4 regions of the Sphingobium sp. VMM genome follow, and region 2 is predicted to be linked to each of the others. Evidence: riboswitches for the same ligand, from Rfam matches in the RefSeq annotation. Region 2 holds a riboswitch; each other region holds the start of a gene.
The links. A riboswitch is a leader RNA that binds a small molecule or an ion and turns the genes downstream of it on or off. The one in region 2 is predicted to bind cobalamin.
Positions count from the first base shown of each region.

Region 1: linked by a shared signal. The riboswitch ahead of ACUCV3_RS18465 (TonB-dependent receptor plug domain-containing protein) and the one ahead of ACUCV3_RS04130 (TonB-dependent receptor plug domain-containing protein) in region 2 are both predicted to bind cobalamin.
Region 3: linked by a shared signal. The riboswitch ahead of ACUCV3_RS17620 (TonB-dependent receptor plug domain-containing protein) and the one ahead of ACUCV3_RS04130 (TonB-dependent receptor plug domain-containing protein) in region 2 are both predicted to bind cobalamin.
Region 4: linked by a shared signal. The riboswitch ahead of ACUCV3_RS21175 (cobalamin biosynthesis protein CobG) and the one ahead of ACUCV3_RS04130 (TonB-dependent receptor plug domain-containing protein) in region 2 are both predicted to bind cobalamin.

Region 1 covers NZ_JBXGSI010000015.1:43,432-50,998, forward strand. The annotation lists gene ACUCV3_RS18450 (penicillin-binding protein activator) at 1-46, shown strand, start outside; gene ACUCV3_RS18455 (ABC transporter ATP-binding protein) at 84-857, opposite strand; gene ACUCV3_RS18460 (FecCD family ABC transporter permease) at 851-1,846, opposite strand; gene ACUCV3_RS18465 (TonB-dependent receptor plug domain-containing protein) at 1,859-3,703, opposite strand; cobalamin riboswitch at 3,875-4,116, opposite strand; gene ACUCV3_RS18470 (threonine ammonia-lyase) at 4,256-5,245, shown strand; gene ACUCV3_RS18475 (energy transducer TonB) at 5,315-5,938, shown strand; gene dapF (diaminopimelate epimerase) at 5,996-6,808, shown strand; gene mtaB (tRNA (N(6)-L-threonylcarbamoyladenosine(37)-C(2))-methylthiotransferase MtaB) at 6,811-7,567, shown strand, end outside.
Region 2 covers NZ_JBXGSI010000002.1:357,758-365,324, forward strand. The annotation lists gene ACUCV3_RS04115 (SDR family NAD(P)-dependent oxidoreductase) at 1-494, shown strand, start outside; gene ACUCV3_RS04120 (HoxN/HupN/NixA family nickel/cobalt transporter) at 546-1,598, opposite strand; gene ACUCV3_RS04125 (peptidase) at 1,595-3,094, opposite strand; gene ACUCV3_RS04130 (TonB-dependent receptor plug domain-containing protein) at 3,097-5,085, opposite strand; cobalamin riboswitch at 5,277-5,521, opposite strand; gene ACUCV3_RS04135 (copper resistance protein B) at 5,584-6,444, opposite strand; gene ACUCV3_RS04140 (copper resistance system multicopper oxidase) at 6,441-7,567, opposite strand, start outside.
Region 3 covers NZ_JBXGSI010000014.1:15,717-23,283, reverse strand. The annotation lists gene ACUCV3_RS17635 (histidine phosphatase family protein) at 1-481, opposite strand, end outside; gene cobT (nicotinate-nucleotide--dimethylbenzimidazole phosphoribosyltransferase) at 478-1,491, opposite strand; gene ACUCV3_RS17625 (DUF1636 domain-containing protein) at 1,488-1,895, opposite strand; gene ACUCV3_RS17620 (TonB-dependent receptor plug domain-containing protein) at 1,895-3,850, opposite strand; cobalamin riboswitch at 3,987-4,179, opposite strand; gene ACUCV3_RS17615 (ABC transporter substrate-binding protein) at 4,246-5,106, shown strand; gene ACUCV3_RS17610 (acyl-CoA thioesterase) at 5,119-5,517, opposite strand; gene ACUCV3_RS17605 (S9 family peptidase) at 5,517-7,567, opposite strand, start outside.
Region 4 covers NZ_JBXGSI010000019.1:59,782-67,348, reverse strand. The annotation lists AL1L pseudoknot at 69-185, opposite strand; partial or broken gene ACUCV3_RS21180 (transposase) at 81-466, opposite strand; cobalamin riboswitch at 966-1,177, shown strand; gene ACUCV3_RS21175 (cobalamin biosynthesis protein CobG) at 1,458-2,510, shown strand; gene ACUCV3_RS21170 (precorrin-8X methylmutase) at 2,510-3,139, shown strand; gene cobI (precorrin-2 C(20)-methyltransferase) at 3,136-3,858, shown strand; gene cobJ (precorrin-3B C(17)-methyltransferase) at 3,855-4,637, shown strand; gene ACUCV3_RS21155 (cobalt-precorrin-6A reductase) at 4,598-5,362, opposite strand; gene cbiE (precorrin-6y C5,15-methyltransferase (decarboxylating) subunit CbiE) at 5,361-6,569, shown strand; gene ACUCV3_RS21145 (cobalamin biosynthesis protein) at 6,566-6,928, shown strand; gene cobM (precorrin-4 C(11)-methyltransferase) at 6,925-7,567, shown strand, end outside.

The sequences.
Region 1 (7,567 bases), on a different contig from region 2:
CACGATCAGCGTGGTCGATCCCGCCCCGCGCGGCTTCGGCAACTAAGCAAAGGGGGCCGGAAGGCTCCCTTTTCCGTTACAGATCAGACCCGTGCCGTCGGCACGATCAGCGGCAGGCCATCGCTGACGTCGATCCGCGCGGCGACACCATAGACGGATGCCAGCCGCTCCGGCGTCAGCACGTCCATCGGCGCGCCGTCCGCCACCAGCGCGCCGCCATCCATCAGCAGCAGCCGGTCGCAATAGCGCGCCGCCATGGCCAGGTCGTGCAGCACCGTGACAACCAGCGCCCCGCCCTGCGCCTGCGCGCGCAGCAAAGCCATCACATCGATCTGGTGGCCGGGGTCGAGCGCGGCGAGCGGCTCGTCGGCGATCAGCGCCGGCGCGCCCACCGCCAGCGCCCGCGCCAGCAGCACCCGCGCCCGCTCGCCGCCCGACAGCTCGGTCGCGATCCGGCCCTTGAAGCCGGTAACATCGGCGCGGACCATCGCATCCTCGATCGCCGCCTCATCGTCGGCGGTCAGGCGCGACAGCGGCCCCAGATGCGGCAAGCGCCCCAGCGCCACCAGCCGCTCGACCGCCAGGGGCCAGTGCAATGTCTGGCCCTGCGGCAGATAGGCGATGGACCGCGCCACCGCCTGGCGCGACAGCCGCTCGACCGGCGCTCCGTCCAGCAGCGCGCGACCGGCGGCCGGCTTCACCAGCCCCAGCAGCGCCCGCACCAAGGTCGACTTGCCCGCGCCATTGGGGCCGATCACGCCGATCAACTGGCCCGGCGCCATGGTCAGGTCGACGCCGCGCACCGCCAGATGGCGGCCCAGCCGGACGTCCAGTTGCTCGGTCGACAGGGTCACCATAGCCGCCGCTCCCGCATCAGGTGAATGAGGAAGACCGGCACGCCCAGGATCGCGGTCAGCACGCCCAGCTTCAATTCGCTGCTGGTCGGGATGATGCGCACGCCGATATCGGCCAGGGTCAGCAACACCGCGCCGCCCAGCATGGACGGCAACAGCAGCGCGGAGGGCGACCGATCGGTCAGCGGCCGCACCAGATGCGGCACGATCAGGCCGACGAAGCCGATCGATCCGGTCACCGCCACCGCGCCACCGACGCCAATCGCCACCCCCGCCATCAGCCGCAGCCGCGCCCGCGACAGGTCGACGCCCAGCGCCCGCGCGCCATCCTCGCCCAGGGTCAGCGCATCGAGCGCGCGCCCGTCATAGAGCAGCAGCGCCGCGCCGACCGCGATGCAGGGCAGCGCCAGCAGCAGATGGTCGATGCTGCGATTTTCCAGGCTGCCCATCAGCCAGCTCATAATCTCCATCGCGGCGAAGGGATTGGGCGACAGGTTGAGCGCCAGGCTGATCCCCGCCCCCGCCAGCGTCGCGACGGCAATGCCGGCCAGGATCAGCGTCAACGGGCTTTCCGATGGTCCCGCCAGCAGGAACAGCGCGCCGATCGCCGCCAGTGCGGTAACGATCGCCAGCAGCGGCAACGCCATCGGGTGCAGTTCGGACAGGCCGAAATAGAGCGCGATCACCGCGCCCAGCGCCGCTGCATTGGATACGCCCAGCACGGCAGGTTCGGCCAGCGGATTGCGCAGATAGCCCTGCAATGCCGCACCCGACAGGCCCAGCATGGCGCCGACCAGCAGGCCGATCGCCATGCGCGGCAGGCGCAGGTCGATGACGATCGCGCGCGCCACCATATCGCCACCGCCCGCCAGCACCGCCAGGATGCGGGCCGGCGCGATCGTCACCGATCCCAGCGCGACCGACGCGATGGCCGCGACCAGCAGCAGGCCGATCAGCCCCGGCAGCAACAAAGGATGCCGCCGCCCGCTCATGCGCGCCGCCCCTTAGAAGCGGACACGCACGCCGCCATAGGCCGACCGGCCATAGGTGCCATAGCCATAGGCGGTGGCGTAATCCGCATCGAACAGATTGTCGATCCGGCCATAGACTTCCAGATGGTCGCCCACGGGGAAGGACGCGCGCAGCCCGGCCAGCCCATAGCCGTCGAGCCGGCGGGTGTTCGCCGTGTCGTCATAGCTGTCGCCGACCATGGTCAGGGTCGCGCCGGTCGACAGGCCGAAGGACCAGAGATAGTCGGCCGACACGCTCACCGCATTGGCGGCGCGGCGCGGCAGGCGATTGCCGTCGGTGGCCCCGCCCGACCGGTCGCGCGCATCGACATAGCTGTAAGATGCCGCCACCGTCAGCGCCTCGACCGGCTTCAGCGTCAGCGTCGCTTCCACGCCCTTGGCGCGGGTCCGGTCCAGATTGCCATAGGTGTAGGTCGCATAATCATAATTGATCTGGTTGCGGGTATCGCGCCGGAAGGCGGTCAGCGACAGCACCGCCTTGTCCCCGTCCAGGCTCTGGTCGAAGCCGATATCATAGCTTTTCGACCGTTCCGGCCGCAGCGCGCTGTTGCCGCTATAGGTGTCGTAGAGCTGATAGAGCGACGGCGCCTTGAACCCCTCGCCATAGGAGAGGCGGATATTGGTGGCGCCGGCGTTCGGCGTGTAATTGGCGTTGGCACCAAAGGTGGTCGCGCCGCCGAACTGGCTATGATCGTCATGGCGCAGCCCGCCGGTGACGGCCAGGCCGGCAAGCGGCTTCACCACCGCCAGCGCATAGACGCTGTCGATGTTCGCCTTCGCGCTCGCTATGTCGCCAAAGCCGAAATACTCATAGTCCGGCCGCTCATGCTCATAGCCGAAGATCAGCTTGGCCTGATCCACCGGGGCATAGACGCCCTCATATTCGAACCGCAGATTGGTGCCCGAATAGCCATAGTCCGGGTCAGTGCCGCGCACGAAATAATAGTCGCGATCGTTGCGCAGCCAGGTGACGGCAGCGCGGTTGGTCAGCTTGCCGTCGAGCAGCGCCAGGTTGATTCCGGCATAGCCGACATATTGGTCCAGCTTGCTGACGTCGCTGCTGTCCGCCGGCGCGCCGAAGAAGCTGTCATAGTCGAGATCCGCATGGATATAGTAACCGCGCAGGTCGAGGCTCAGGCTGTCGGAAAAGGCGATCTTCAGCTTGGCGTTGGTGGCGATATTCTCATAGCCGTCCTTCTCCACGCCGCCGAACGACCGGCCAACCGAGGAAATGCCGTCGGTGTTGAAATAGGCAACGCCGACGCCGCCCGACACCGCGCCGCGCGTGCCCGACACATCGGCCTTGGCATTCAGCGTGTCGCTATAGCCATAATCGGCCGAGGCATTGACCTCGAAACCCTCGCTCGGCGCGCCGGTCATCACATTGACCACGCCGCCGATCGCCTGGCTGCCATAGACCACCGAGTTGGAGCCGCGCAGCACTTCGATCCGGCGAATATTGCCGGTCAGCAGATGGCCGAAATCATAGCCGTCGCCGATGCCGCTCGGGTCGTTGACCTTGACCCCGTCGATCAGCACCAGCGTCTGGGTCGTCTCCGCCCCGCGCAGCGACACGCCGGTCACGCCGCCGGTGGAGCCGTTGCGGCTGAAGCGGACGCCCGGCGTGGTGGCGAGCAGGTCGACGACATCGACCGCCTGGCGCGTCCTGATCGTGTCGGCATCGATCACCGTGATCGCCTGGCCGACCTCGTCGCGCGGCTGCGCAATGCCCGAAGCGGTGACGACGATATCGTCATCCTGGGCCAATGCCGGCGTAGCGGCCAGCAATGCGATCAGCGAAATCCCCAACATCTTCATTTTATCGTCCCCCGGCGTCCGTCGATTTGGAACCGGGGCGTCCGCACAAGCGGTCGCTGCGTGAGGATCGGGAAGACGCCAGCGCCCCGCCCCACGCACCGATGCGGCCCCGGCCGCCATGGGCGTCGCTCGACGGAAACACCGCGCCATGGCCATCCCCTGGGCCAGGGCAAGAGCGACCAGACGCCGGCAGGTCTCCTGGCTCGCGGGTCAGGGCAGCGATGCGCCAGCCTTCCCGGACTTGGCGGTCCAGTGGCCGGTTCCGGCCCTCCCCTTTTGAAGAGCCTGGGAACCCTGCGCATCGCGCTCACCGCTTACAGTTGCAGGGACAGCCGCGGATTTGGAAGGGCTGCGCCCCCCGCACCGCATTCCCGTTTTCAGCCCTTGCGGGCACCGGCGCGATCATGCGCGTCCGGGGCTTTTGACCGCCCCGGCGCGCGGCCCCCATAAGCCAAAGCACAAGCCCTGCCAAGCGGGCCAGGATCGCCCCGGCGGATCGTTGCGCGGCGCCGGCGGGCGGCTATGCAGGGGCCTCTTACCGAAGGAGCCGACATGTCCGATTCGCTTGCCATCACTGCCGCCGACGTCGCCGATGCCGCGCGGCTGATCGCGCCGGCGGCGGTCCGCACCCCGCTGATCGAGAATGCCGCGCTGAACGATCTCTGCGGCCGGCGTGTGCTGGTGAAGTTCGAGGGGGCCCAGCATAGCGGATCGTTCAAGTTCCGCGGCGCCTATAACCGCCTCGCCCGACTGAACGCTGCGGAACGCGCGGCGGGCGTCGTCGCCTGGTCCTCGGGCAATCATGCCCAGGGCGTCGCCTTTGCCGCGCGCCTGCTCAGCATTCCCGCCACGATCGTGATGCCGGCCGATGCGCCGGCGATCAAGACCGCCAACACCCGCGCGCTGGGCGCCGAGGTCGTCCCCTATGACCGCTTCACCCAGAGCCGCGAGGAAATCGCCACCGCCCTTGCCACCGAACGCGGCGCGACGCTGGTTCCCTCCTTCGACGATCCCTTCATCATCGCCGGCCAGGGCACGATCGGCCTGGAGATATTGGAGCAAGCGCAGGCCGCCGGCGCCGACCTCACGCAGATTCTCGTCTGTTGCGGTGGTGGCGGCCTGGTCGCGGGCACGGCCACGGCGGTCAAGGCCGCCCGCCCGGACATCAGCGTCTATGCGGTCGAACCCGCCGGTTTCGATGATACCGCCCGCTCGCTCGCCAGCGGCACGCGCGAAAGCGTCTCGCCCGACGCGCGCAGCATCTGCGACGCGCTGCTGGCGCCCAGCCCCGGCGCGCTGACCTTCCCGATCAACCACGCCCTGCTCGCAGGCGGTCTGGTCGTCAGCGACGATCAGGTGCGCGACGCGATGCGCTTCGCCTTCACCACGCTCAAGCTGGTGGTCGAACCGGGCGGCGCGGTCGCGCTCGCCGCCATGCTTGCCGGCCTCGCCCCAGCGACCGACGGCGCCACCGCCCTCGTCATCTCCGGCGCCAATGTCGATCCGCAGGATTATGCCGCAATCATTGGCGGGGGCGCTTGACCGCTAGTCTTTCCAATCGGTCACCCTTAGTCTGGTCTGGGGATGCCGCGAGGGTCGGCTTTAGGGGAAATGATGGGAATCGTATCGGTACTGATCCATGCCGTCGCGCTTGTGAACGCGACACCAGCCAATTATCCGGGGGATTGGGTCACTTCGCTGGACTATCCTACTGACGACAAGCGACCACAGGGTGAGGGCACTACATTTTTCGCATTGCTGATCGCGCCCAATGGTCAAGCGATACGATGCGACATCACCCAATCTAGCGGCTCCACTGCCCTGGATCGGAAAACCTGCGCATTGATACTGGCAAGAGCGAAGTTCACGCATGCCACGGACGAAACGGGTAGCGCCATCCACAGCCAATGGCACAGCCGTGTCAGGTGGTGGCGCTCCAATGGCCAGGGCAAGGCGGGCTCCGAACGCTCTGCCGCACCACCCGTTGATCTGGGATTACAGGTCAGCAATCTGCCCGATGGCGCGCGCGAAACAACTGCCAGTATCGTCGTGAAGGTCGACACATCCGGGCATGTCTCCCATTGCCAGGGCGTCAAACCAGATGAGGCAAAACTGGTCGATGTAGCCTGCACCCAGGCCAGCGCCTTAACTCTGGAAGCTGGCAAGGATAATGAAGGCCAAGCCATCCCCTTTGTACGCGCCATGCTCGTCGGCTTTCGCGTTTCCCCGCAATAGCGGCGCCCGCACAGCCAAGACTCGCCTTTTCCGCCCCGCCACACTAAATGCGGCGCCATGATGAGCCGCTTTTCCAAGATGCATGGTCTGGGCAATGATTTCGTCGTGATCGACGCGCGCCAAGCGCCGGTCGCGATGACGGAGGCGCGCGCCCGCGCCATTGCCGATCGCCATGCCGGCGTGGGCTGCGACCAGTTGATCGTCATCGGCGATGCCGACCCCGGTGATCAGGCCGACGTGTCGATGCTGATCTTCAATTCCGACGGTTCGGAAGTGGAAGCCTGCGGCAACGCCACGCGCTGCGTGCCGCTGTTCGTCGGCAAGGATGTGCTGATCCGCACCAGGGCCGGGCTGCTCGATGCCAAGGGCGTGGACGGCGGCGCCAGCGTCGACATGGGCGCGCCCCGCTTCGACTGGGACGCGATCCCGCTCGCTTATCCGATGGACACGCTGACCATGAGCGCGAGTTGGGAAGACCTGCCCGCGCCGGCCGCCGTCAATGTCGGCAACCCGCATGTGATCTTCTTCGTCGAGGATCTGGACGCTGTCGATTTCGAACGGCTCGGCCCGCTGATCGAGCATGACCCGCTCTTCCCCGCCCGCGTGAACGTCAATTTCGCGCAGGTCGTCGGCCCGCAACATCTTCACCTGATCGTCTGGGAACGCGGCGCCGGCCTTACGCGCGCCTGCGGCACCGGCGCCTGCGCCACCGCCGTCGCCGCGATCCGCCGCAAGCTGATGGTCGGCCCGGTGACGGTCAGCCTGCCGGGCGGCGACCTGGAGATCGACTGGGCGCCGGGCGGCACGATCCGCATGACCGGCCCCGCCACCCATGTGTTCGACGGCGAGGCGGACTGGGACCGCTTCTGACCGTGGCTGGTCCCGACATCATCACCCTGGGCTGCCGGCTCAACATCGCGGAGAGCGAGGCTATTCGCGAAATGGCCGGCGCACAGGACGACCTGATCGTCGTCAACAGCTGCGCCGTGACGGCCGAGGCCGTGCGCCAGACCCGGCAGGCGATCCGCCGCGCCAGGCGAGACCGCCCCGACGCCCGCATCCTCGTCACCGGCTGCGCCGCCCAGACCGAACCCCAGACCTTCGCCGCCATGGCGGAAGTGGACCGCGTGATCGGCAACCGGGAGAAGCTGGAGGCCGCCGCCTTCGCCCCGGTGGCGGATAAGGTCAATGTCTCCGACATCATGGCCGTGCGCGACACCGCGCCGCACATGGCCAGCGCCTTTGCCGAACATGCCCGCGCCTTTCTGGAGGTGCAGAATGGCTGCGACCATCGCTGCACCTTCTGCATCATCCCCTATGGCCGGGGGAACAGCCGCTCCGTCCCCGCCGGCGCGGTGATCGACAAGGCCAAGCAGCTGGTCGATGCGGGCTATGGCGAGATCGTGCTGACCGGCGTCGACGTCACCAGCTATGGCCCCGACCTGCCCGGCAGCCCGTCGCTCGGCCAGTTGATCGAACGACTGCTCAAGCATGTCCCGGACCTGCCCCGGCTGCGCCTTTCCTCGATCGACAGTGTCGAGATTGACGAGCGGCTGTTCGACCTCATCGCCCATGAGCCGCGGATGATGCCGCATCTGCATCTCTCGCTACAGGCCGGCGACGACATGA
Region 2 (7,567 bases):
GCCTGGCGCTCGGCACTGCGCCGGCCCAGTCGGCCGACCTCGCCCAGTGGCAGCAGATGATCGAGACCAACATCACCGGCCTCGTCACCGTCACCCACAAGCTGTTGCCGGGCCTCGTCGCGCGCAAGGGCGGGATCATCAATCTGAGTTCGGTCGCGGCGACCTATCCCTACACCGGCGGCAATGTCTATGGCGGCACCAAGGCGTTCGTGCGCCAATTCTCGCTCGGCCTGCGGTCGGACCTGCACGGCACCGGCGTGCGCGTCACCTCGATCGAGCCGGGCATGGTCGAGACCGAATTCACGCTGATCCGCACCGGCAGCCAGCAGGCGTCCGACACCCTCTATGGCAATGCCAATCCGATGACGGCGGAGGATATCGCCGCCACCCTGCTCTGGGTCGCGAACCAGCCGGCGCATCTCAACATCAACACGCTGGAACTGATGCCGGTCAGCCAGTCCTTCGCCGGCTTCCAGGTCGCGCGCGAGGGGTAAAAACTGCCGTTCGGGCTGGGCGAAACCGAAGCTCAGCCCGAACGGAATAGGCTAAGCCCGCACCTCGCCCGCCGGGGTCAGTTCGATCGCGTCATAGCCCTTCCAGCGATAGAAGAGCGCGCTGGCGATCCAGCAGGCGATGAACAGGCCGATGATCGCGAAGCCCAGATCATTGAAATGCTCGCCCAGCGTGGCGGCAACGTCCCAGATGCCGCCGGGGAGGCCCAGCTTGTCGCCCAGCAGCGCCAGCGTCTCGATCGTGCCGATGCCGATCGCCACGGCCGCCGACAGGGCGGTGATGACGATGTTGTAGTAGAGCTTGCGCAGCGGCTTCACGAACGCCCATTGATAGGCGCCCATCATCAGCATGCCGTCGACCGTATCGACCAGCGCCATGCCCGCCGCGAACAGCAGGGGCAGAACCAGCACCGGGCCGAGCGCAAAGCCGTCACTCGCCTGCGCGGCGGAGAGGCCCAATATCGCCACTTCGGTCGCGGTGTCGAAGCCGAGGCCAAAGAGGAAGCCGAGCGGCGCCATCTGCCAGGGGCGCGAGATCAGGCGGAAGACCGGACGAAACAGGCGCGACAGCGGCCCGCGCCCGCCGGTCAGCATGTCGAGATCCGCCTCGACATATGTGCCGCCCGCCTGCACCCGACGGAAGGTGACCCAGACCTGGCGCAGGATCACCAGATTCATGATCGCGATAGCGAACAGGAAGGTGGCGGAAATCAGCGTCGCCACCACGCCGCCGGCAGCGCGGAACCGCTCCAGCCCGGCCAGCGCACTGACCGCATAGGCAAGGCCCAGCGCGGCGATCAGCACGATCGCGCTATGGCCGATCGCGAACCACAGGCCCACGGTCAGCGGCCGCTGACCATCCTGCATCAGCTTGCGCGTCACATTATCGATCGCGGCGATATGATCGGCATCGACCGCATGGCGCAGGCCAAGGCCCCAGGCGAGCAGGGCCGTGCCCATCATCACCGGCCGGTCGCCGAACAGGGCGAAGGCCCAGCCCCAGACGGCCAGATTGGCAAGGACGAGCGCCGCGATCAGCGGCACGCTGCGTCGCCGAAGCGACGCCTGCAAAGGGGTGGCGGTCATGCGGTTTCTCCGATCAGGGGCCGTAGGGCGCGGGCGCGCCGCCGGCGATTGCGGACGCGGCGCAGATCGCGCCGCAGCTTGGAAAGGCCCATCCACGTCCCCGTCCCGCAAACGAGCGTGACCATGGCGAGCAGCGGCAGGACGATCAGATCCCACCAGGGACGGGTGCGCAGCAGCGGGAAGTCGAGCCGGTGCAGCCCGTCCTGCATCCAGCGGAAGGCCCGGCCATTGCGGTCGAAGGCGCGGATCAGACGGCCGGACGCGGGATCGACATAGAGGCGTGTCGCCTGGTCATCGGCCAGGATGACGCGCCATACCGGCAGGGCGACGCTAGCCTTGTGACCGTAATAATAGGCATCCTCCTGGCGCAGCAGGACGATCGAGCCGATCGGCGAGCCATCCTGGAGCGCCGCGCGCAACCCCGCTTCGGACAAAGCGGCAAGCCGGCCAGCAGCGTCGAAACGCTGCGCCTTGCCAGCGCGATCGATCGCCACCAGATGGATGGCACCGGCAACAGGCACTACCTCCAGCCGGACGATACCCGTCGGCAAGGCGGGCAGCGCCGCGATCGCCCGGCGCGCATCGCCCCAGGCGAAGTCGCCGTTCAACCGCTGGCGCTCCGTCATCATCGCCTCGCTGTCGAGCAGCCCCCAGGGGTTCATCGACAGCAGCCCGCTCGCCACCCAGGTCAGCGTCAGGATGCCGAAGAACAGCCCGGCCATATGATGCCACCACCACAGGCCGCGATAGGGCGATCCGATGCTGCCGTCGCGGCGACGGCGCAGCCGGGCGATGCCGACCCACAGGCCCGTGATCGTGAGGAAGCAGCCGATCAGCGAGGTCCAGATGACGACCTGGCTCCACAGCGCGCCATCCTGCCGCAGGATCGTGGGATAGAGCCAGTGCGGCACCGCGCCGAGCCAGCCCCAGAAGCGCTGGAAACGGGTGGTGAGCTGCACCACTTCCCCGCTCTTGCCCGAGACATAGGCCTGCGTCCCGGCCGCATCGGCGTAATCGACACGGTAGAGCGGCGCATTGCGGCGGAAGGTCTGGACCGTCCACTGGTCCATCTCCGTCTGGGCGACCTGCCCGACCGGGCCGGCAATGGCGCTGTTGCGTCCGAATTCGCGCGCGATCCTGTGGATATTTTGCGGATCGACCTGCTCGACCGCTTTCCCCGACGCCCAGTCATGGGTGCCAGCGGATACTCGCATCTGGGGAATGGTGCGCGTCGGATCGAGCGCGGGCGTCACCCGCAATACGGGCCACCCCGCCATCATCTCGATCCGGGCGGCGGACAGCATCATGGCGTCGGGCAACATCCCCGCCCTTTCAGCCGACAGCTTGAGGGGCGTAAGCCCCCCAAGCTGCGCGGCCGGTGTCAGGCGCGGATAGTCGACATAGAGCATCACGAAGCCGGACAGGCACCACAGCGTCATGACGGCGCCGATGAGGATGCCCAGCCAGCGATGCAGCAGCAGGACCGGCCGCATCATGGTCAGAAGCTCAGGCCATAGCTGACCCGCAGCGTGCGCGGCACGCCCCGGTAGAAGTAGAGGAAGCGGCTGTTGCTGCCGTCCAATACTCCTGCATCGCTGACCGCCGAGCGATAGCCGGTGGAGGCGTAATCGCGGTGGAACAGATTTTCGACATTGATGCCGAACCGGTTGCGCCGCGCCTGATCCAGCCACAGATGCGCGCCCGCATCGACCACGGCATAATTGCCATAGTTCATCCGGCCAAAGCCCGATGCGGTCGACCAGACATCGCCCACCCAATTGGCCGACAGATTGGCGCCGAAGTGGCCGGTCTGCGGCGCATAGACGATCGCGGCGCGGCCATATTGTTCCGGATTGCGATCGCGCTGCACCGAACTGCCCTGATTGCGGACGCGCGACCAGGTGTAGCTGGCCGACAGGCCCCAGCCACCGGTCAAATTCGCGTTCAGCTCCAGTTCGGCGCCCCTGGCCCGCACCTTGTCGCTGACGTTGATATAGGTGCCTTCCGGAAAGGCCGGATCATCATAGGTGGTGTCGATCAGGTCGGTGATGCGCCGGTTGAACCAGGTCGCTTTCCACCGGATCGCCCCGCCCGCCAGCGCGCCACCCAGCGCGGCGTTGAGGTTCAGGCTTTCCTCGGGCTTCAAATTCGGGTTGCCGACCTCGCAACAGGGATCATTGCCATAGAGCTGCGAGGCGTCGGGCAGCACGAAGGAGGTGCCGCCATTGGCCTCCACGAACAGCGCCTCGCTCACATCATAACGGCCCGAGACGTTCCAGATCGTCTTTTCCGATCCCTTCGCCTTGTTGTAGCGCAGGCCCGCGGCGATCCGTCCCTTGCTCGACAATTCGTCATTGGTGCGCAGCTGGAAGACGCCGGCATGGACCTGTTCATCGGTCGGCGCGATCAGCAGGACGTCGTCGCGGCCGTTGAAGCTCTGGAAATCATAGCCGATCAGCGTGTCGATGCCGCGCAGCATGTTGAGCTGCACCACCGCGCTGCCGCCATAATCCTGATAGCCCCAGAAGGTGCCGGCCGGGTAGATGACCTGCGGCGGCCCCGCCGGAATGGGGTTGCGGATCTGGACATAGGCGGTCTTCCAGTCGTGGAAATAGCCCTTGAGGAAGAATTGCACCCCATCCTCGCCGGTATAATCGAGGCGCAGGCTGGCCACTTCCTCATTGCGGTCGTTGCGGCTCTCCTTCGTCCGGGTCGCGCTGATATTGTCGAGATCGGCCTTGGTGTGCTGGTAGAGCGCGTTGAGGCGCAGGTCCGGCGCGATATCATATTGATATTTGATGCCCGCCGACCAGAGATCATAGCCGCGCGCGCGATCGGTGGCGCTGGGCTGCATCACGTCATAGGGACGATAGCCGTCCGACTGGCTGCGATTGGCCCAGACCACGAAGCGATGCTGGCCGATCGCGCCGCGAACATAGCCATCCAGGCTAGTGCCGGCAAAGCTGTCGAGGCTGGCATTGACTTGGCCGCCCAGATCATCGCTGAAGTCGCGGGTGACGACATTGATGACACCGGCCGCCGCCTGGGTGCCGTAGAACAGGCTTTCGCCGCCTTTCAGCACCTCGATCCGCTCGATCATGCTGGCGGCCATGGTGTCGTTGGGCGAGGTGCCGCCATAGAGGCGGTTGTTGAGGCGGATGCCGTCCATCGTCCACAGCACATCCTTGGTGCGCGATCCCTGCAACGCAATGTCGACATAGCTGAACGGCCCGGACTGCGACCGGATGAACAGGCCCGGCACCCCTTCGAGCGCGCGGGCGGTATCGATCGCGGCGGCATCGCGGATCTGCGTGTCGGTGACGATCTCGATCGCATGGCCATAGCGCGACAGCTGCTGCGGCAGCGTCTCTTCCAGGCTGGTGCCGGTGACGACGATGCTGTCGCCTTCTCCTTCGTCGGCCAGAGCCGGCGATGCAAAGGCGAGCGAAAGGGCCAAGGCGGCCCGCGAAACGATAATGGACTTCATATATTCCCCCATCCGGCGCCGCGTTCGACGGGCGGGGGCAACCTTCACGAGCGGCACGCGCGCGAACGTCCGACACACGCGCCGGCCGGGCGCCCATGGGCAACCGACGCGCGTTTGTCGCAGCGGCCCCAGCCGCTCGTTCGTCGCTCAGACGGAAGTTACCGTGCCGCGGCCATCCCCTGGACCAAGGCAAGAGCGACCAGACGCCGGCAGGTCTCCTGGCTCACGGGTCATCGCTTGATGCACGGCCTTCCCAGGCCTCGCAGGATTTAGCGTCCGGCCCAGTGGCTGGCGGATCGGTCATTCTGCCGTCCGCACATGTACATCGCGCTCACCGCTTACAGTTGCAGGGACAGCTGCGGATTTGGACAGTCACCCGTCCGCACCGCATTCCCTATTAAGCCCCTTTCGGGACACCGGCGCGATCATGATCCCATGCCGTGCGGCGCAGGATCGGCGGGATCGATAATCGAATATCAGGCGGGCTGCAAGCGCCTCTCAGAACCAGGCGCGCAGGCCGATCACTAGGCTGGTGGCCGACGGCCTATCGCCGGCAGCACGGGCATGGTCGGCCGTGTCGCCCAGCTTGCGTTCCCAATTGACGCCGACATAGGGCGCGAATTCGCGGGCAATCTCGTAGCGCAGCCGCAGCCCCAGCTCGATATCGGACGGGCCGGCGCCGATCCCCAGTTCGGGCACGGCCTGCGCCGCCAGATTGAACTCGGCGGCGGGCTGCAGGATCAGCCGCTGGGTGATGCGCTGGTCATAGCTCGCCTCCAGCCGCAGATGGGCGTCGCCCCTGGTCGACAGGAAGGCTTCGGCCCCGACCTCGAACCAGTAAGGCGCCAGGCCGTCGATGCCGATCACCGCATAGCTGCGGTCCGGCCCTTCGCCGAAATCCTGCCGCACGCCCGCCTGCAGGTTGAACCAGGGGTCGATCGCCCGGCTGTAGAGCGCCTGCACCTCGGCCCGTTCGAGCGATCCGCCGACCGTCCCCTCACCCTCGCTCTTGACCGCGAAGCGGTTGATGTCGCCGCCGATCCAGCCTTCGCCTTCCCAGGCATAGCCATCCGCGCCCTTGCCGGCGCGATATTCCAGCCGATCGAGCATCCATTGCGAATAGGTCATGCCGCCCCCTTCCGCGATCATCGCCGCGCGGGCGCTGGCCATGGCGGCGGGGTCATAGAGCGCGTCGGCGGCATGGTCGGTCGGCACCGGCGGGGCCGTGCCTTGCGGGATGGCGGCGTCGGTGGTGGGCATGCTGTGGCCCATCGCTCCATGGTCCATCTGGCTATGATCCATCGTCTGGGCCTGCACCGGCGCAGCGGCGGCGAGCAGCAGGAGCGCGATCAGCTTCATGCCGCGTCCTCCTCGTGGCGGACCGTCACGACCCGCATCATCCCGGCATGCATGTGCATCAGCATATGGCAGTGGAACGCCCAGTCGCCCAGCGCATCGGCGGTAAGGTCGAAACTCACCTTGCCGCCGGGTAGCACATTCACCGTATGCTTGCGCGGATTATGCGCAGCCTCGCCGGTCACCAGTTCGAAGAAATGGCCGTGCAGATGGATGGGATGGGGCATCATCGTGTCGTTGATCAGGGTCACGCGCACCCGTTCCATATGGCGGAAGGCGATCGGCTCCGCCCCTTCGGACAGCTTCACCCCATCGAACGACCACATATAGCGTTCCATGTTCGCGGTCAGGTGGATGTCGAGCGATCGGGTCGGCGTGCGCAGGTCGCTGTTCGGCGTCAGCGACCGCAGATCGGCATAGGTCAGCACGCGATGATCGACATCCTCCAGCCCCGTCGGCCGGTCGGCGGTGCGATCGGCCGGCATCGGCGACAGGGTGGCGACGCCCGGCCCCATTTTCACGCCGGGCGCGACCGACTTGTCGCGCATCTTCATGCTGTGGCCGGACATGCTTTCATTGGCCGGCTGGCTGAGGTCGATCACGCCGCCATGGCCCATATCCATGCCGCCCATGTCCATGCCCATATCCTTCATGCCCAGCAGCGGCCGGGCGCGCCGGGCCGGCACGGGCGCGACCATGCCGACCTGCGGCGCCAAGGTGGCGCGGACCAGGCCCGACCGGTCGATCGCCTCGGCAATCAGGGCATAGGGTTTCGCTTCGCCGGGCTGGACGATCACGTCATAGGTTTCGGCAATGCCGATCTGGAACTCGTCGGTCTCGACCGGCTGCACATCCTGCCCGTCGCATTGGATCACGGTCATCGGCAGGCCGGGCAGGCGAACATTGAAATTGGTCATCGCCGACGCGTTGATAATGCGCAGCCGCACCCGCTCGCCCGGCGCGAACAGGCCGGTCCAGTTTTCGGCCGTGCCCATGCCGTTCACCAGATAGCTGTAGGTCGCGCCGGTGACGTCGGAAATATCGGTCGGGTCCATGCGCATCGCGCCCCAGTCGATCCGGTCCTTGAGGGCCTGATCCTTCCCCGCCAGCAACCCGGCCAGCGTCT
Region 3 (7,567 bases), on a different contig from region 2:
TCCAGCTCTGCTGCACGCTGAACCCGCACAAATGGGCCAGCGCCGCGCGCATCGCCCCGCCATGGGTCAGCACCAATGTGGGCACGCGCGGCAGATCCTCGACCGCATCGGCGATCCGCCCCAGCAATGCCGTCCATCCCTCGCTGCCCGGCGGCGCGAAGCCATCGGGATCCTGCCAGAAACGGGCGAGCGCCTCGGGATCGACATCGGCCGGGGCCAGACCATCCCAGATGCCGAAATCCAGCTCCCGCCAGCGCGGATCGACCCATACCGGCAAGCCGGCGCGCTCGCCGATCGCCGTTGCCGCCTGCCGGGCGCGCTGCAGATCGGACGTCACGATCATCTCGATCTCCAGCCCCTCCGCCTGCGCCAGGCAGGCATCGATGCCCGCGCGCGTCGGCACGCTGTCGGTCCGCCCCAGCAACAGGCCGGGCGTCTCGGGCGCGCCATGCCGCAGCAGATGGAGCGGCATGCCCATCATGTCGCGGTCGACACCGCCGCTTCGGCAAAGGTCGCCATGCCGCTATGCGCGGCTACGGCGGCGCGGACGATATTGGCCGCCACCGCCGCGCCGCTGCCTTCGCCCAATCGCATGTCGAGGCGCAGCAGCGGTTCAAGGCCCATTTTTTCCAACAGCAGGGCATGGCCCGGCTCGGCCGAGCAATGGCCGGCCAGGCAATGATCGGCAAAGACCGGCACCTGCGCCACCAGCGGCGCGATCGCGGCGCAACTGATGAAACCGTCGAGCAGCACCGGCACGCCCAGCTGGCGGGCGCGCAGCACCGCGCCGGCAATCGCCGCCAGTTCGCGCCCGCCCAGCCGGCGCAGCGTTTCAAAGGCGCTGTCCGGCGCATCGGCATGGAAGGCGAGCGCGCGATCGATCGTCGCGATCTTGCGCCCGATCCCCTCGCCATCGACGCCCGTGCCGGGACCAACCCAGTCACGCACCGCACCGCCAAAGCTGCGCGCGCTCAGGGCTGCGGCGGCGGTCGAATTGCCGATCCCCATCTCGCCCACGACCAGCAGGTCCAGATCCTCTTCGGCCGCCGCCGCGCCGATCGACAGCGCGGTCAGGCACTCCTCCTCGGTCATGGCCGGGGCGATGGTGAAGTCCGCCGTCGGCCGGTCCAGATCGATCGATCGCACCGCCAGTTCCAGCCCGGCGACACCGGCGAGCGCATTGATCGCCGCGCCGCCGGCGGCGAAATTGGCGACCATCTGGGCGGTCACGGCGGCGGGATAGGCGCTGACGCCATGGACGGTGAAGCCATGATTGCCGGCAAAGATCGCGGCACGCGCCCGCTTCAGGCGCGGCACCGCGCGCCCCTGCCAGCTTGCCATGAAGATCGCGACATCCTCCAGCCGGCCGAGCGCACCCAATGGCTTGGTCAGCTCAGCCTGCCGCGCGCGTGCCGCCGCGCTCGCCAGTTCCTCGGCCGGCGGCAGATTGGCCAGGGCATTTTCGAAATCGGTGATCGAGGCGAAGCTCATTCGACGACAAATCCTTCCGGCGGGGTACGGGTGATGAAATGGCCCTTCACGCCTTCGGGCCATTCGCGAAAGGCGACGCGGCCATGCTCGCTGGCGGCATAGGCAATGGCGTAATCGAGGATCGCGCGCGCCGCATCGGCATCCGGGGCAAAGCGCCCCATGACGTAGCCGACCTTGCCCGGCGCGCGCAGATGGACGGTGCAATGATCCTGGCAGGCGAACAGGCATGGCATGTCCTGCACCGCGACGGTGGCATAGCGCGGGTCGGAGGCCTGCACCGTGCGCAGCGCCTCCGTCAGCCGTGCCCCGCCGCGCACGCCCTCCCCATCCTCCCGCGCCTCGGCCGAATGGCGGCAGGTGCTGCAGGCGACGATGGCAGGGCCGGGCGCGACGGGGCGGAGCATCAGAAGCGGCCCCGGAAGCCGGCATAGATGCTGCGGCCGAGCGTGCCATAGCGATAGGCCGTCATATAATTCTCGTCGAAGAGATTTTCGACGCGGGCGAACAGGCGCAACGCCGGGGTGAGCGCATATTCGGCGCGCAGGTCAACCAGCGTATAATCGTCCAGCCGCGTCGTGTTGGCCGCATTGTCATAGCTGTGGCCGGACCAGCGCACCGCCGCGCCGGTGGTGAGGCCGAAGGGCCAGGCATAGCTGATCGAACCATTGGCGCTGTTGCGCGGCCGGCGCGGCAGCCAATTGCCTTCGTTCGCGGTCCCTTCCGAACGATCCTCCGCGACAGTCCAGCTATAATTGCCGTCGATGGTCAGCCCCTTGACTGGCTCGACCGCCGCCTGCGCCTCTATGCCATGCGCCTTGGCGCGCGCGACATTGAGATAATAGCCATAGCGGCGGGTGGTGGTGCCGGGCGTGAAGCAGAGCGGATCGGTCGAACTGGAGGAACAGCTGTTATAGATGATCTGGTCGGTCGTGGTCCGGTCGAACCAGGTCGCGCCCAGCCGCAGTTTCTCGCCAAAGAAACGCTGCTCCGCGCCCGCTTCCCAGCCATTGGCGCGTTCGGGGTCGAGCGCCTGGTTCCCATATTCGGAAAAGAGCTGATAGAGGGTCGGCGCCTTGACCCCCTCGCCATAGCTGGCGCGCAGCACCGTCCCGGTCGGCAGCGCCCAGACGCCGCCGGCGGAAAAGAGGGTGCGGCCGCCATAGCGATCATGATCGTCATAGCGCAGCCCGCCGGTCAGGGTCAGGCCCGTAATCGGCTGGGCATTGAGCTGGCCATAGACGCTGGTGATCTCCGCCTTGCCGCGAGCCGGATCGGAAATCGGCACCGAAAGCGACGCCGAAGGCGACACGCTGCGGAAGCGGCTATTCTCATTCTCCACCCCGAACAGCGCGGTCCAGCCGTCGGCGATCGCGAAGCTACCCTGATATTCCAGCCGCTGGTTGCGCCCCGCCGCGTCGAACGTCTGCTTGCGCGGGTTGCGCGGGTCGTAATTGTCGCGATCGGTGTCGGTATAGCCATAGCCGAAACGGTTGCGGAAGCGGCCGTCGAGCAGTGCGACGTTAAGGCCGGCATAGCCGACAAATTCGCAATTGGTGCCATAGGCGGGGCTGTCCGCGCTGGTGGCGTCGAAATCGACCTTACCATCGGAATAATAGCCGCGCAGATCGGCGCTGATCCCGTCCGCCAGCGCAACCTCTACCCGGCCGGTGACGCTGCGGTTGGTATAGCCGTCCTTCTCCTTGCCGCCAAAGGCCGGGCTGATCGCGGAAATACCGTCGGTGGTGAAGCTCTGGCCGCCGATCCTCCAACTGACCGGGCCGGTCTTCCCACCCAATGCCGCGCGGGCGCTGACCGTGTCGCGCGACCCCGCCTCGATATCGAAGCTACCCTCCAGCGGCTGTTCGGGCATGGCGGTGACGACATTGACGACGCCACCGATTGCCTGACTGCCCCACAGGGTCGACTGGGGACCGCGCAGCACTTCTATGCGCGAGGCGTCGCCGACCAGCAGATTGGCGAAATTATAGCCGCCGCCGGTCGAGGACGGATCGTTGAGCTTCACCCCGTCGATGACCACTACGGTCTGGTCGGACTCGGCGCCACGGATACGCAGCGACGTCGCCGTGCCATAGCCGCCATTGCGCGAGATGCTGACACCCGGCGTGCGCAGCAGCAATTCGGTGACCCCCAGATCCTGCGCCCGGTCGATCGCTGCCTTGTCGAGCACGGTGACGGAGGCCGGCACCTGATCCACCGGCGTGGCGAGGCGGGTCGCCGTGACGAGGATCGAGGATGCCCCGGCATCGGCGGCGGCATCGGGCGATGGTGCCTGCTGCGCCTCTTCGGCGAAAGCGGTGGTGGAGAGAAGGAAAGAACAGAAAGTCAGATATTTGAACACATAAGCCCCCGGACGAGGGACCGCATCCCAGGGACGATATCGGTGCCCGGCCGGGCGCGACATGGTCCCCGCAATTTGCGGTCCACCTGTCGCCACGCGGGTTCACCCCCGTCCGCTCGGCACACCCTGTCCGCGCGAAGGACGACCGCGACCGGCAGGTCTCCTGGCTCACGGGTCATCGCTGATTCATGCCGCCTTCTCAGAACCTTGCGGTCCCAATGGCATGTGGCACAAAGGCTCGCCGCTCACAGTTGCAGGGGCAGCCGGGGTCTTGAACCCCATTCCCTTTTCATCCCCGTTGCCGGGGAACCTGTCGCAGTCCGGGCGATAGGCGAGCCCGACTGGAGCGTCAATCTTCCTTGCTTGGCGGAGCGCGCCGGCTAAGGGAGGTGGCCATGCGGATATTTGCCCCCATCGGCCCCGGCAAGGGGATGATCGCCCTGGTGATCGCCCTGATCGGCGGCGCCACATTATGGGCGGCCACCGCTCGCCAGCCTGCCAATGCCAGCAAACGTCCGCAACGGATCGTGTCGCTCAACCTGTGCGCCGACCAGCTGCTGGTGGCGCTGGCCGATCGCGACCAGATTGCCGGCCTGACCCATAATGCCGGCGATCGGCAGATGTCGGCAGTGGCTGCCGCGACCCGCGGCCTGCCCATCCTCGACGGATCGGCCGAGCAGATTTTGGCGACCAATCCCGATCTGGTGATCGGCATGCCGGCGCGGCGCAACCCGGCGATCGCGATCCTCAAGGCCCAGCATTATCCCGCCGTCGACCTCAAAAGCGCGGACAGCTATGCCGATATCGTCGCGTCGATCCGCACGGTGGCGCAGGCGATCGGCCATGCCGACCGGGGCGAAGCGATGATCGCGCGGATGGACCGGGAGCTTGCCGCCCTGCCCCGCGCACCGAAGCCCAAAGTCGCGGCCTATTATCAGCGGCGCGGCTACATGACCGGCACCGGCACGCTGGTCGACGACCTGATGACGCGGGCGGGGCTGCGCAACCTGGCCGCCGACCTTGGCAAGCCGGTGATCGCGCAGGTCAGCCTGGAGGAGATGGTCGCCGCCCGGCCCGACTATCTGATCGTCGAGAGCGCCACCGACCGCATCACCGACCAGGGCACCGAAATGCTGCATCATCCGGTGCTGCGCGACATAGCGCGCATCAGCCTGCCCCAGGCCTGGACCGTGTGCGGCGGACCGGCCTATGTGCAGGCGGCCCGCGCCCTCTCCCAGGCCGTCAGCGCCCGCTGAGGCTGGGCCGACTCAGTCCTCGATGAAGTTGGCGGCGACTTCGGCCGGCACCCGCATCAGCCGGCCGCTTTCCTTGTCGATCATCGCCCAGGTGGATTTGGCCGACACCTTCACCTTGCCGTCCGGCCCGGTGAACTCGATCAGCCGGTCGAACCGCGCGCCGCGCGGTCCTTCCGGAATCCAGGTGCGGCCCGACACGACATCGCCTTCGACCACATTGCCGCGATAATCGACCTCATGCCGGGTCACGACCCAGATATAGGCGTCGACATGGGCCGGGTCGGCATCGGTCATCCAATGTTCGACCGACAATTGCTCCATCCACTGCACCCACACCGCATTGTTCACATGGCCCAGCACATCGATATGCTGCGCCTGCGCGGTGAACTGCTTGGTGAAGCTCGACGCCATCAGCCTTCCACTCCCAGCTGCCACAGGATGAACGCAAATTCCTCGGCGGTCTCGTGCAGGCTCTCGAACCGGCCCGACTTGCCACCATGGCCCGCGCCCATATTGGTCTTGAGCAGCAGGATATTCTTGTCGGTCTTGGTCGCGCGCAGCTTCGCCACCCATTTGGCCGGCTCCCAATAGGTGACGCGCGGGTCGTTCAACCCGGCGGTCACCATCAGCGGCGGATAATCCTGGGCGCTGACATGGGTGTAGGGATCATAGGACTGTATGGTGCGGAATGCGGCCTCATCCTCGATCGGATTGCCCCATTCGGGCCATTCGCCCGGCGTCAATGGCAGCGTTTCGTCCAGCATGGTGTTGAGCACGTCGACGAACGGCACATGTGCCACCACCGCGCCCCACAGGTCGGGATCGGAGTTGATGACCGCGCCCATCAGCTCGCCGCCGGCCGATCCGCCCGAAATGCTGATCCTGCCCTTGGCCGAATAGCCAAGATCGATCAGCCCCTTCGCGACATCGACAAAGTCGGTGAAGGTATTGGTGCGCTTGTCGAGCTTGCCGTCCAGATACCATTGCTGGCCCATATCGTCGCCGCCGCGAATATGGGCGATGGCAAAGGCAAAGCCGCGATCGAGCAGCGACAGGCGGCTGGTCGAGAAGCCCGGCTCCATCGCCAGCCCATAGGCGCCATAGCCATAAAGGTGCAGCGGCGCGCTGCCGTCGCGGGGGAAGTCGGCGGGATAGACGATCGACACCGGAATCTGCGTCCCGTCGCGCGCCGGGATCATCAGCCGCTCGGTGGCGTAGCGGCTGGCGTCATAGCCCGAGGGAATTTCCTGGACCTTGAGTATCTCCAGCTCACCCGTTGCCAGATGATAATCATAGATGGTGTCGGGCGTGACCATCGATTCATAGCCGATGCGCAGCTTCGTCACCTCATATTCGGGATTGTCGTCGAGACTCGCCGAATAGCTGGCTTCCGGGAACGGAATGCGCTTTGCCGCATGGGTCGCATAGTCGCGCAGCTCGATCTGATCGAGCCCGTCCTGCCGCCCTTCGGTGACGTAGAAGGTCTTGAACAGGGTGAAATCGGTCAGGTAGAAATGAGCGTCGGCGCCGATCACCTCATCCCACTGGTCGGGCGCATCGAGCGATGCCTTCACCAGCCGGAAATTGGGATGGGTGTCGTTGGTCTTGATGTAGAGCGTGCCTTCATGCTCATCGACATCATATTCGCGGCCGGGCTGGCGCGCGGAGACGAGCAACGGCGTCGCGGTCGGATTGTCGGCCGGGATCAGCCAAGCTTCGCTGGTGACATGGTCGCCGGTCGCGATGACGATCCATTTTTCAGATGAGGTGAGGCCGATCGAGACGCGGAAGCCCTCATCCTCCTCATGGAACAGCTCGACATCGCTCTCGACGCTCTGGCCCAGCCAGTGCAGCCGCGCATTGTCGGTCCGCCAATTCTCGTTGGCCAGGCCATAGAGCAGCCCCTTTGAATCGCTGGTCCACACCAGCGACGACAATGTGTCGGGAATCACCTCGGGCAATATCTCGCCAGAAAAGAGATCCTTGATCCGCGCCTCGAACCGTTCGGAGCCATTGGTGTCGATGGCGTAGGCCAGATAGCGGCCATCCGGGCTGACCGACATGGCGCCCAGACGAAAATAGTCATGACCCTGCGCCAGCGCCGGTTCGTCCAGGATCAGCTGGTCGTCACCGCCTGCTGCGGGCTTGCGATACCATTTGCGATATTGCGCCCCGGTCTCGAACGCGCGCCAGTAGATATAGTCGCCATCCTTCTGCGGAACCGACTGGTCATCTTCCTTGATGCGCCCCTTCATCTCGTGGAACAGCGTGTCGAGCAGGGGCTTGTGCGGCGCCATCGCGCCCTCGAACCAGGCGTTTTCGGCCTCCAGATAGGCCAGCACATCCTTGTCCTTGACGTCGGGATAGCCGGGGTCGCGCAGCCATGCGTAAGGATCGTCCACCGTGATGCCATGATGCGCGAAACTGTGCGGGCGGCGTTCGGCGATCGGCGGGGACAGGG
Region 4 (7,567 bases), on a different contig from region 2:
GGCCTTGCCGGGAATGCGAGAGGAGTCGACGGATCAGGCCGCTGTGCGATGCGCTCGTGATAGGTGGATGGGGCGATCTACAGGATGCTGCAGATTGGCTCGACCCCATAGGCATCGCGGTAATCGTCGATGAACGCGATCATCGCTTGAACGGGCGGTCGAGCTCCGCCTGGGCAAAATATGCCGATGCCTGGCGCAGGATCTCATTGGCCTGTCGCAGCTCGCGGACCTCGCGCTCCAGTGCCTTCATCTTGTCGGCTACCTCGGTCGGGACGCCCGCGCGCTTGCCGCTGTCGACCTCAGCCTTCTTCACCCACTCATGCAGCGTCTGCGGAACGCAGCCGATCTTCTCCGCAATCGAAACCACCGCTGCCCAGCGAGAGGGGTAATCACGTTCATGATCGATCACCATACGCACCGCGCGCTCGCGGACTTCCGGCGCAAACTTGTTCGTTGTCTTGCTCATACAGGCTCCACCTTCTCAGGAGTTGGAGCCTCCGGCAAACCCGGCGCGGTTCATTATAGGGGGATAGCCCGTTGCTACGCGAACGGCAGCTTCATGCGAGCTGGCCATTTGACCTTACCCTCCTGCGCGAGTTCCTCTGTCACAGTGGTGCAAATAGCTTGATGCTTGATGCGCCTAGGATGTGGCTGGAGAGCGAAAAATCCGGGTTGTCGATTGTGCCAACACGCTGTAGCAACAGGGTGTGCAGCCGTTGGCTGTACGCCAGCGTTTTCAAGGCCTTGTAGGGCGTGAGAATTTGACTGGGGCTCCTGCCGCCCCAGCCATAATTTCGGTATCCGACGCCGCGTCGCTTTCCTTGCTTCCGGTTTCCGTTTCGGCATCCTCCGTCGGTATGCCTTGGGCGTCGAGCCGGCAGCGGGACTGCCGATACACATTCCATGTCTTGGCGAAGCCCGATGTTTCGACTAGGGCATCATCGATGCGCCGGTTCATGCTGGTGCATTGCATAACTGACGCCGGTGTTCCGCAAGGAACTTAATCGGGAATGCGGTGCGGGGGCCTGGCCCCTTATTCCGTGGCTGTCCCTGCAACTGTAAGCGGATAGCGCGATGCACAAGCCCATGAGGGCAGCCACTGGACAGAGCGTCCGGGAAGGCGTGCATCCCGCAACGACCCGCGAGCCAGGAGACCTGCCGGCGTTTCGGTCGCTCTTGTCCTGACCCAGGGGTTGGTCATGGGACGGTCTCTCTTCCGTCTGGGCGGCGAAGCGTGTGGCTGGGGCTGCACGGCCGCGTGGTGTCGGGCGCCTGTCGCGCCTGCCTGCCGCCTCGCGCCGACCGGCGATGCCGGCAAGCCCCGCCTGGTTGCGTCCCGGCGCGCGGAGGATTTGCCTGTGAGCCAGACCGGCGCGGGCAGTGATAGGGCGACCGCGAACCATGCTGTGGCCCACGGGCCGGCCGTTCGGGGCTGGTGTCCCGATGCCTGGCGCCCGATGGCGGCGGGCGACGGGCTGATCGTGCGCGTGAAGCCGCGCCTTGGCCGTCTTTCGGCCGATGATCTGGCGGCGCTGGGCGAAGCGGCGATCGCCCATGGCAACGGCCTGATCGACATGACCCGGCGCGCGAACCTCCAGATCCGCGGCGTGCGCGACGAAAGCTGGCGCCCCTTGCTCGACCGGCTGCTCGACCTTGGCCTGGTGGACCGCGATGCCCGACGCGAGGGCGCGCGCATGATGATGGTCGCGCCGGACTGGCGCGAAGGCGACGACAGCCATCGCATCGCCAGTCAGTTGCTCGATCGCCTGGACGAACTACCGGACTTGCCGGGCAAGATGGGCTTCGTGATCGATGCCGGCGCCGCGCCGCTCCTGCCCAGCGAAGCGGGGGATTTTCGCATCGAACGGGCGCGCGATGGCGGCCTGATCTTGCGTGCGGAGGGGCGGGCACAAGGCGTGCCGGTGGACAGCGGCGGCGAAGTGGATGCGCTGCTCGCGCTCGCCCGATGGTTCGTGGAGAGCGACGGCGCGCGCGTGGGGCGCATGGCCCGGCATGATGCGCCCCTGCCGGATTGGGCAACGGGCACGGCAGAGGCGGCGTCGCCGCGTGCTCGGCTGATGCCCGGCGCATGGGATGGCGGCATGGCCTATGGTCTTCCCTTTGGCCGGATCGACGCGCGGCATCTTCTCGACGCGCCGGCCATGCGGCTGACCCCGTGGCGCATGCTGCTGGCCGAAGGACAGCTGCCCGGCCTGTCCGCCGACGCTGCCGACCCGTTGATCCATGTGGAGGCCTGCCCCGGCGCGCCTGCCTGCCCGCAGGCGAGCGTGGAGAGCCGCGACCTCGCCTGCCAACTGGCGCCCCATGTGACGGGCCGTCTTCATGTCTCCGGCTGCGCCAAGGGCTGTGCCTGTTCGATGCCGGCCGACATCGTGCTGACGGGGCGGGACGGGCGCTACGACCTTGCCTTCCATGCCCGCGCAGGGTCGGCGCCCGTCCGTCCTGACCTCACCGCCACCGACCTTCTTGCCCATTTCGGAGCCTGTTGATGCCCCATGATTATGAGAGGGACGGCGCGGCGATCTATCGCCAGTCCTTCGCCACCATCCGCGCCGAAGCCGACCTCGGGCGCTTTGCTGCCGAGGAGGAGCCGGTCGCCGTGCGCATGATCCATGCTGCGGGCATGGTGGACCTTGCGGCCCATATCCGCTTTTCACCGGGCTTTGCAGCGGTAGCGCGGCAGGCCCTGGCCGCAGGGGCGCCGGTGCTGTGCGATGCGCGCATGGTGTCGGAAGGGGTCACGCGCGCGCGCCTGCCCGCCGACAATGCCGTGCTCTGCACCTTGCACGAGATCGCCGTGCCGGACATGGCGCGGGCGATGGGCAATACCCGGTCCGCCGCCGCGCTGGAACTGTGGCGGCCGCATCTTGACGGGGCACTGGTTGCCATCGGCAATGCGCCCACGGCGCTGTTCCACCTGCTCGACATGCTGGAAGATCCGGCCTGTCCGCGCCCGGCGGCGATCATCGGTTGTCCGGTCGGCTTCGTCGGCGCGGCGGAATCCAAGGCCGCTTTATGGGCGGCGCAGCCGGTCCCCTGCTGCGTCGTCGACGGGCGGTTGGGTGGCAGCGCGATCACGGTCGCGGCGATCAATGCGCTGGCGAGCCGCGCGGAATGAGCGGCACCGTCTATGGCGTGGGCCTTGGCCCCGGCGCGCAGGACTTGCTGAGCGTGCGCGCCGACCGGCTGGTGCGGGGGGGACGGCATGTCGCCTATTTCCGCAAGGCCGGCCGACCGGGCCAGGCGCGCCGCATCGCGCAGGGCATGCTGCGGGACGATGCGATCGAACTGGCGATGGAATATCCGGTGACGACCGAAATTCCGGTCACCGACTCGCGCTACAATGACTGTCTTGCCGCCTTCTATGCCGACTGCACCGACCGGCTGCTGGCGATTGCGGAGGCGGGCGAGGATGTGGTCGTCTTGTGCGAGGGCGACCCCTTTTTCTACGGCTCCTTCATGCATCTGCACAGTCGGTTGTCGGGGCTGGTCCCGGTCGAGGTGGTCCCCGGAATCATGGGCATGTCGGGCGCCTGGAATGCGACCGGCCTGCCGATCACCTGGGGTGACGATGTGCTGACCGTCGCGATGGCGACCCTGCCGGAAGAGGAGCTGGTCCGCCGCATCCGCGATACCGACGCGCTGGTAGTGATGAAGATCGGCCGACACCTCGCCAAGCTGCGCCGTGCCGTGGCGGCGGCCGGGCGCAGCGATGAAGCATGGCTGGTCGAACATGCCGCCATGCCGGAACAGCGCGTGACCCGGCTGGCCGATGTCGACAGAGTGACGCCCTATTTCTCGATCCTGCTGATCCACGGCCAGGGGCGCCGGCCATGAGTCTTGCGGAGGGAGAGGGCGGCTGGATCGCGATCGCGGGGCTCGGGCCGGGGGACGAAGCGCTGGTGACGCCGGAGGTCGACGCCGCGCTGGCTGCCGCGACCGACGTGGTGGGCTATATCCCCTATGTCGCGCGGGTCGCGCCGCGTGCGGGGCTGGCGTTGCATCCTTCGGACAATCGGGTGGAACTGGACCGGGCGGCCCATGCGCTGGAGCTGGCGGCGCAGGGGCGTCGGGTCGTCGTCGTCTCCTCGGGCGATCCGGGCGTCTTTGCCATGGCGTCCGCCCTGTTCGAGGCGCTGGAGGCCGGCCCCGCTCCCTGGCGCGACATCGACATTCGCGTGCTGCCCGGCATCACCGCGATGCTGGCCGCCGCGGCGCGTGCGGGCGCGCCGCTCGGCCATGATTTCTGTGCGATCAACCTGTCGGACAATCTCAAGCCCTGGTCCCTGATCGAAAAGCGGCTGAGGCTGGCGGCGGAGGCGGATTTCGCCATGGCCTTCTACAATCCTCGCTCGGCGTCCCGGCCGGAAAGGTTCGTGCGCACGCTGGCGCTGTTGCGGGAACTTTGTGGCGATGCACGCCCGATCCTCTTCGCCCGCGCCGTGACCACCGCGCAGGAGACACTGCATATCGTGCCGCTGGGGCAGGCGCGGGCGGACATGGCGGACATGCGCACCATGGTGATCGTCGGGTCGAGCCGGACCCGCATCATCGAGCGGCCGCGCGGGCCGATCCTCTACACGCCGCGCGGCATCCCCGACGAGGCGGCGGGATGAGCGATCCAGTCGAGCACATCCTCGGGCCGGTGGAACTCCCACCGATCGGGCAGCGCGGGCCGGTCGATCATCAGCACGCGCAGGCCCAGCGCGCGCGCGGCGTCCAGCTTGGCGGCTGCGCCCGTGCCACCGGCATTTTTGGCGACGATCAGGTCGATGCGATGATCGCGCAGCAGGCTTGTGTCGTCCGCCACCGTGAACGGGCCGCGATCCACGATCAGGGCATGATCGGGCAGGGGGGGCACCGCGTCCGGCGCATCCACGAAGCGCAGCAGATAATGATGCTGGGGCTGGGCGGCGAAGTCCTCCACATGCATGCGCCCCAGGGCCAGCATGATCCGCTGAGGCGGGCCGTCGAGCGCGGCCACAGCCGCTGCCATGTCCGGCACCGTGGTCCAGCGATCGCCGGCGACCGGCGTCCAGGGCGCACGGGTCAGTGCGGCATGGGCGATCCCCGCCCCATGCGCAGCCGCCACCGCATGGGCGCTCATCGTCGCGGCAAAGGGATGGGTGGCGTCGACCAGATGGGTGATGCCTTCCGCGCGCAGATGCGCGACCAGTCCCGCCACCCCGCCAAAACCGCCGATCCGCACGGGCAGGGGTTGTGCCCGCGGGCTGGCCGTGCGTCCGGCATAGCTGAAGGTCGCGCGCATGCCGCGCGCTGCCAGCAAGGCCGCCAGCGCGCTTGCCTCCGTCGTGCCGCCCAGCAGCAGGATATTGGGCATGGATGACATCAATTCTCCCCCCTGGTTGACGATCGTCGGCATCGGCGAGGACGGGATGGACGGCCTATCTGCGGCAAGCCACGCGGCACTGGCGGCGGCGGACCTGGTCATGGGGCCGGCCCGGCACCTCGCGCTGCTGGGTGGGATTAGCGCGCCGATGGTCGAATGGCCAGTGCCCTTCGCGGACGGGATCGCGCGGCTGCTGGCGCATCGTGGGCGGCCGGTGGTGATGCTGGCGTCGGGCGACCCCTTCTGGTTCGGCTCGGGCAGCAGCATCGCGCGCCATCTGGCCGTCCATGAATGGTGCGCGCATCCCGCGCCCTCCACCTTCGGGCTGGCGGCGGCGCGGCTGGGCTGGGCGATACAGGATGTCGCGTGCCTCGGCCTGCATGCCGCGCCGCTGGATCGGTTGCGTCCGCACCTCGCGCCGGGCGCGCGGGCGCTGGTGCTGCTGCGCGACGGGGCGGCGGTGGCGGGGCTTGGCGCCTGGTTGTCGGCCAGGGGATTTGGCGCGTCGCGCCTGCATGGGCTGGAAAGCCTCGGCGGCCCGCGCGAACGGATCCGGTCGATCGAGGCGGGGGCGACGATACCGGCCGACATCGTTCATCCCGTGGCGGTCGGGCTGGAGGTCGCCGGTGACGGCCCCGTCCTGACCGTCGCCAGCGGTCGTCCCGACGCGCTGTTCGACCATGACGGACAGATCACCAAGGCGCCGGTGCGCGCCCTGACCCTGTCGGCGCTGGCGCCCCGGCCGGGGGAATATCTGTGGGACATCGGCGCCGGGTCGGGGTCGATCGCGATCGAATGGCTGCTGGCCCATCCGACCAATCGCGCCTGCGCGGTGGAGGCCGATCCGGCCCGTGCGGATCGCGCCCGCGCCAATGCCCGTGCGCTGGGCGTGGATCGGCTGGAGCTGATGATCGGTCGCGCGCCGGACATGTTGCCCGATGGCCCGATGCCGCAGGCGGTCTTCATCGGTGGCGGTCTGTCGCAGGCGCTGCTGGAACGGCTGGAGGCGCTGCTGCCACCCGGCACAAGGCTGGTGGCCAATGCCGTGACATTGGAGTCGGAGGCGCTTCTGGCGCTCTGGCACGGGCGGCGGGGCGGCAGCCTGCTGCGCATCGAACTGGCCGACGCCGCGCCGCTCGGCAATCGCCATGGCTGGCGGTCGCGCTATCCGGTGGTGCAGTGGAGCGTCACGCTATGATCGTCGCGGGCTTCGGTTTCCGTGCCGGCGCGACCACCGAGTCCCTGCGGGCGGCGCTGGTGTCGGCCGGCGGCGGGCGGGATGTCACCCATCTCGCCACGCTGGCGGACAAGGCGCCGGCACTGGCGGAACTCGCCGCGCAACTGGCCCTGCCGCTCATCCCGATTGCGGCGGATCGCCTAGCCTCCCTGCCCACCATCACCCGGTCGCCGGTCTCGCTGGCCGCGCGCGGCACCGGCAGCGTCGCCGAGGCCTGTGCCCTGGCCGGCGCGGGGCAAGGCGCCCGCCTGCGCGCCGCCCGCAGCCTTTCCCCCGATCGCATGGCGACCTGCGCCATCGCTCAAGGAGCATCATCATGACCGTCCATTTCATCGGCGCCGGCCCTGGCGCGCCCGACCTTCTGACCCTGCGCGGCCGCGATCTGATCGCGGCCAGCCCGATATGCCTCTATGCCGGGTCGCTGGTCCCGGCGGAGGTGCTGGGTCATTGCCCGCCCGGCGCGCGCATCGTCAATACCGCGCCCATGGACCTGGACGCCATCATGGCGGAGATCGCCGCCGCCCACGCCGCCGGGCAGGATGTGGCGCGGCTCCATTCCGGCGACCTGTCGGTCTGGTCGGCCATGGGCGAGCAGATCCGCCGCCTCCGGGCGCTGGACATCCCCTTCACCGTGACCCCCGGCGTGCCCGCCTTCGCTGCGGCGGCCGCGGCGCTGGAGGTGGAGCTGACGCTGCCTGAACTGGCCCAGTCGCTCGTCCTGACGCGCACGCCGGGGCGGGCCAGCACCATGCCCACGGCCGAGAGCCTGACCAATTTCGCGGTGACGGGCGCGACCCTGGCCATCCATCTGTCGATCCACAATCTGGCGCAGGTGGTGGCCGATCTCATGCCGGCCTATGGGCAATCCTGCCCGGTCGCGGTCGTGTGGCGGGCAAGCTGGCCCGACCAGCGGATCGTGCGGGCGACCCTCTCGTCGATCGAGGCGGCGGTCGCGGGCA